Regions from separate parts of the Exiguobacterium sp. BMC-KP genome, predicted to be linked through region 2. Evidence: riboswitches for the same ligand, from Rfam matches in the RefSeq annotation. Region 2 holds a riboswitch; the other holds the start of a gene.
The links. Region 2 has a riboswitch for S-adenosylmethionine ahead of msrA (peptide-methionine (S)-S-oxide reductase MsrA). Riboswitches for the same ligand answer to the same signal wherever they lie in the genome.
Positions count from the first base shown of each region.

Region 1: another riboswitch for S-adenosylmethionine. It lies ahead of ADM98_RS15630 (methionine ABC transporter ATP-binding protein); the one in region 2 lies ahead of msrA (peptide-methionine (S)-S-oxide reductase MsrA).

Region 1 covers NZ_LGIW01000015.1:1,908,844-1,911,972, forward strand. The annotation lists gene ADM98_RS15625 (aminotransferase class I/II-fold pyridoxal phosphate-dependent enzyme) at 1-1,017, shown strand, start outside; SAM riboswitch class I at 1,080-1,184, shown strand; gene ADM98_RS15630 (methionine ABC transporter ATP-binding protein) at 1,269-2,282, shown strand; gene ADM98_RS15635 (methionine ABC transporter permease) at 2,272-2,937, shown strand; gene ADM98_RS15640 (MetQ/NlpA family ABC transporter substrate-binding protein) at 2,965-3,129, shown strand, end outside.
Region 2 covers NZ_LGIW01000014.1:265,836-268,964, reverse strand. The annotation lists gene ADM98_RS05290 (putative quinol monooxygenase) at 1-193, opposite strand, end outside; gene ADM98_RS05285 (M20 metallopeptidase family protein) at 271-1,449, shown strand; SAM riboswitch class I at 1,512-1,615, shown strand; gene msrA (peptide-methionine (S)-S-oxide reductase MsrA) at 1,711-2,241, shown strand; gene ADM98_RS05275 (winged helix-turn-helix domain-containing protein) at 2,480-3,076, shown strand; gene ADM98_RS05270 (MFS transporter) at 3,088-3,129, shown strand, end outside.

The DNA.
Region 1 (3,129 bases), on a different contig from region 2:
GCGATCGATGAGCCAACGAACCTTCAATATCCACCGTTTCGTGGACATGATTTTCTAAAACAAGCTGTCGCGCGATTTTACGCAAGCGAATTTGGTGTCACGATCGATCCGGCAACGGAAGTCGCGATTCTTCTCGGTAGTAAGGCAGGAATCGTCGCCTTACCGCAAACGATCGTTAACCCTGGGGAAGGTGTCATCGTTCCGGATCCCGGATACCCGGATTACCTGTCTGGTGCTGCACTTGCCGGTGCATACCCGATCACCTTACCGTTGCTTGAGAAAAACGACTTCTTACCGGATTATGATTTGCTCGATACGACAGACGTTGAGCGTGCCCGGATGTTGTTCCTCAACTATCCGAGTAATCCAACTGGCGCCACGGCAACAGCGGAAGCCTTCGAACAAACGGTCGCTTTCGCGGATGCGAACGATATTTGTGTCGTCCATGACTTAGCATACGGCGGTATCAGCTTCGATGGTCCGACCCGAAGTTTCTTGCAAACAGAAGGCGCAAAAGACGTCGGCATCGAGCTATTTTCGCTCTCAAAACGCTTTAATATGTCCGGCTTCCGGATTGCCTTCGCAATCGGAAATCCGTCTGTCATCTCAAGCATCGAGACGTACCAAGAACATCTCTACGTCAGTGCATTCACACCGATTCAACATGCGGCGACCGTTGCCTTAACGAGCGAACAGACATGCGTCCGCGAGTTAAGTAATCTGTATGAAACTCGCCGCGATGCGTTGTTCGCAAAACTCGATGAAATTGGATGGAGTGGACCACGTCCAGGCGGTTCATTCTTCGTTTGGCTTCCGGTGCCTGAAGGATACACATCCCAAAGCTTCACCGATCACCTGCTTGACGAAGCGCACGTTGCCGTAACCCCGGGATCGTTCTTCGGTGAATACGGAGAAGGTTATGTCCGAATTAGCTTGATTGCTGATGTCGAACGGTTGGAGGAAGCCATTGACCGAATCGGAACGCTCAACCTGTTCCGGACGCCTGTTGCGGAATAATTCTGAAAAAACATTTGACAGATGGGAATCATTTCCGTTAGAGTAAATCCCAACAGCATAACTACTTATCGAGAGCGACCGAGGGATTAGGCCCAACGACGTCCGGCAACCACCTATTAGGAACGGTGCCACATCCTACAGAATGGATTCATTCTGAGAGATAAGTTACGAAATCTTACACTTTCGTCGCTTTTTTCTGGTTGCTCTGCTACTAGGAAAAAGCGACTTTTTTTGTATGAGGAGATGAGCGGATGATTGAATTCAAACACATTACAAAACGGTTCGTCCGAGACCGGACCCCGATTTTTGCATTACGGGATGTCGATTTGACGATTCAAAAAGGAGAGATCTTCGGCATCATCGGTGAATCCGGTGCCGGTAAGAGTACGTTGCTTCGCCTGATCAACGGACTCGAGCATCCAACACAAGGAACGATCAAGGTCGACGGTGTCTCGCTCGGTGGGATGTCTAAAGCGGACTTGCGCCAACTACGACTGCGGACCGGAATGATCTTTCAACACTTCCAATTGATTCAATCACGTAACGTCGCGGATAACATCGCTTTTGCACTCAAGTCAGCTGGTGTGAAACGCGCCGATTTCCCAGAACGGATTCGTGAGCTCGTTTCGCTTGTCGGACTCGAAGGATTTGAAACGAATTTCCCGAGTCAGCTGAGCGGTGGGCAGAAACAGCGCGTCGGGATTGCCCGGGCACTCGCGAACAATCCGACCGTCCTGTTATGTGACGAAGCGACATCTGCCCTTGACCCGGTCACGACGCTGCAGATTTTGGATTTGTTGAAAGATTTGAATGAACGACTCGGTCTAACGATCGTTCTTATCACCCATGAGATCGATGTCGTCAAACAGATTTGCCACCGCGTCGCCGTCATGTCGCAAGGAGAAGTCGTCGAAGTCGCTTCGACCTATGACTTGTTCAGTCAAGCCAAACATCCGGTCACACAACATTACGTCGATACGGCACTACAGATTGAACTGCCGGAACGCATCTTGCAAGCGACACCCGGAAAAATCATCCGTTTACAGTTCACAGGTGAGAAAACTGGTGAGAGTACACTATCAGAAGCCATTCGGCGTTACGATATCTCGGTCAGTATCTTGCACGGGAAGGTCGACTACATTCAAGACGTCGCCTTTGGTGTCCTGATCGTCAGTTTGACGGGATCATCCGACCAAATCGCCCCTGCCCTTGACTGGCTCGCAACTGAACTTCATGCACTCGAGGTGATTCAGGATGTGGCTTGAACGTATTCAAATGATGTTACCCGAGCTCCTGAAAGCACTCGGTGAGACGGCATGGATGGTCGGAATTTCTCTTACATTCGCATTGGTTGTCGGGATTCCGCTCGGGATTATTTTGTTCGTCACCGATCGTGGTCTGTTCTTTCAAAACGTTGCTATCCGACGTGTCCTTGACTTCGTCGTCAACATCGTCCGGTCATTGCCGTTCATCATCTTGCTGGTTGCCCTTATTCCTTTAACGAAACTGTTACTCGATAATACGATTGGTCCGACGGCCGCGTCCGTCAGCCTCAGTGTCGCAGCAATTCCGTTTCTCGCACGACTCGTCGAAACGTCACTGCGTGAGATTCCACCTGGTTTGATCGAAGCCGCTGAAGCCTGTGGCGCAAAACCGTTACGGATCATCGTCAGCGTTCTCTTACCGGAAGCACTCCCAGGGATTATTCAAGGCATCACCCTGACAACGATCAGCCTGATCGGCTTCTCGGCGATGGCTGGCAATGTCGGTGGTGGAGGTGTCGGTGACCTCGCGATCCGATTCGGTTACTATCGCTACGATAATGTCATCATGATCGTCACGATCGTTGTCCTCATCGTCATCGTTCAAAGCATTCAAGCACTTGGCAATCAACTGGCGCGAAAAACAGATAAACGCTAATCATACATACAAAGGGAGAGTGGAATCATGAAAAAACGATATGCCTTTTTAGCCACAGCCTTACTCGGTGCAGGAGTCCTCGCAGGATGCGGAGACAGCAGTGCGGACGAAAAAGACAAGACAATCAAGATTGGCGCGACGAGCGGTCCGTATAGCGACATGGTCAAACAAGCGATTCAGCCGCAACTCGAA
Region 2 (3,129 bases):
CGAGCGCCTCTTCGTCACGATACACTTCATACAACATGAATTGATGCTCATCCTCGATCGATTGATGCAAGGAATAGCGCAAGCATCCTTCTTCTTTTTGTGAGGCATGATAAACCGTTTGTAAAATCGGGAATACTTGATCCGCGAGTCCTGCTTTGATTGTAAGTACAGCGTTAACGACGATTTCTCCCATGTTTCATTATCCCCTTTCGTGATTACCTGTATCTGTACCCATTTTCACGAAAAGACACACGTCAAAGGAGCTTGAAGATGCAAACACAACTTTTTGAAGCACTTGAACAATTCGAACCAACGATGATCGCGTTACGCCGTGATTTCCACCGCCATCCGGAACTATCCTTCCAAGAAGTCCGCACACCAGAACGGATTGCTGCTTTTTACGCGGAACGTGGCATTCCTCATCAAACAGCCGTTGGAGGTCGCGGAGTCGTCGCGACGATCGAAGGCAAACAACCTGGTCCAACGATTGCTGTCCGCGCCGATTTTGATGCCTTACCACTCCAAGAAGAGACAACGCTTGCTTTCCGGTCGATCCATCCTGGTGTCATGCATGCTTGTGGACATGATGGTCATACGGCGATGGTGATGGCCCTTGCTGCTACACTCTATCCGTTACGCGATCAATTGCAAGGAACAATTCGAATCATTCACCAGCATGGGGAAGAGGTCTTTCCCGGTGGTGCGATTCAAATGATTGAAGGTGGCGTCCTCGAAGGGGTCGATGCAATTTTTGCGACACATCTTGAAAATGATTTACCTGTTGGCACGATTGGTTTTCGGGAAGGACATACGCTATGCGCCATCGACGAATTCGAAATCATCGTCCACGGTCAAGGTGGACATGCTCAAGCACCACATAAAACAAAAGATGCGCTTGTCGCCGGTGCACAGCTTGTCTGTAACTTACAACACCTCGTCAGCCGACGGGTCGATCCGTTTGAGCCTGCCGTTCTCGCAATCGGTTCTTTCCATGCAGGAACGGCACCAAACATCGTTACGGGTGAGGCACGCATCGTTGGGGAAATCCGAACGTTTAACGAGACACTGCGGCATCAGCTCCGACAAGAAGTCGATCTTGTCGCTAAAACGACTTGTGCTGGCATCGGTGCTTCGTATTCGATTGACTTCACGACGGGTTACCCCGCGCTCTGGAATCATCCGGATGAGACAAAACTCGTTCAGGAAGCTGCTGCTTTCTTGCCGAAAGCATCTGTTCGAGCACTCACACCGATGATGGCGGCGGACGACTTCGCACATTATCTAACGCATGTCCCGGGAAGTTACTTCTTTACCGGCTCCGGATATACGGATGGTCGCGTCAATTATCCACAACATCATCCGCAGTACGAAATCAACGAACAGGCGCTGCTGGTTGGTGCGAAAACACTCGGAGCGACCGTTTTACGTGCCTTAAAACCTAAGGATTGACTTTATTTCTTATGGAATGGTATCATCACAACAATGATAACGAATGACATCAACTTCATATACCCTTATCAAGAGTGGACCGAGAGATCTGGATCGATGACGTCCCAGCAACCTGCGCATAGCAAGGTGCTACGACCAGCAAAGCGAAAGCTTTGGTTGATAAAAAGCGGCGACTCCTTTTGCAACCAAGCGAAGGAGTCGTTTTCGTTTTTCTCGCTGTCAGACATACAATGGGAATTTCCCACGGAGAGGAAGAGACGGATGGAAAAAGCAACATTTGCAGGTGGATGTTTTTGGTGCATGGTGACACCATTTGAAGAATTACCAGGAATCGAGGGAATCGTATCAGGTTACATGGGCGGTCACGTCGATCATCCGACATACGAGCAAGTAAAAACAGGAACGACAGGACATCTCGAAGTCGTCCAAATCACGTTTGATCCAAGCCTATTCCCGTATGAGCGTTTACTTGAACTCTACTGGCCACAAACGGATCCGACGGATGCAGAAGGTCAATTCCAAGATCGCGGCACGCAGTACGCACCAGCAATCTTCTATCATACGGATGCGCAGCATGAAGCAGCAATCGCTTCTCGTGACGCTCTTGCCGCAAGCAATCGTTTTAAACAACCGATTGTAACGCGGATCGATGCCGCTTCTGAATTTTATCCAGCGGAAGAGTACCACCAAGACTTCCATAAGAAAAATCCAGAACACTACAAAAAAGATCGTGCCGCCTCTGGTCGTGATGCCTTCATCGAACAGGAATGGAAAGATACGACGACGGTTTAATCTAGCCTTGAACCATATAAAACAGCTGAACTGACTTCAAACATTTCGCTTATTCTCACATCTACTTTTGCAAGAGGTGAATGAGAATGAACGAGTATGTCAATGGAGTCAGTTTTTGTATGGAAACTAACAGCTCTTTCCTTTGTCGTTACCCTCACATAAATTTGTAATCGTTTACAAAAAGAAGTTTTTGATTTACGGTTAACAAAAGTTAACCGGTTAAAAAGGAGATGATTGGATGGAACAAAAAGCGATTCACATATTAGAGAACTATGAACAGTTGAAGGTAATCAGTGATCCGTTACGAACAAAAATCCTCATGTTTCTCGTCGAACAACCGCATACGGTGCATCAGTTGGCCCACTTGCTGACGTTATCGCGCGCAAAGGTCCTCTATCACGTGCGGGAACTTGAAAAGCATGACTTGATTCGCCTCGTTCGGACAGAAGAACAAGGTGGAAATCTACTGAAATACTATCAAGCGATTGCTCGAGGATACATTCCTGCTGATCATCTTCTGAACTTCGTCGAGACGAAAGAAGCGACCCGACAATCGTATCTTGAGGTACTAGACCGAGCAAAGACACGCGTCCTCACCGCTCCGACAACTGCTTTTTCTCCTGTGTCTTCAAACGTCGAAGACTGGATGAGCTTATCGCTCCAAAAAGAACTGACGATGTCTGAATCCGACTTTCAACGCTTTGCTACAAAGTATCGTGCTTTATTAGAAGAGTTCACACAATCCCCATCTGACGAAAAAGATCGAAAACACTTTTACATCATGACGACTGCTTTTTCGATTGAGGAACGATTGTTTGATCGCGACGACGTCTAATCTGGAGGTATATGATGCTACATGTTGAAATGAATACGGAACGATCCCTATTT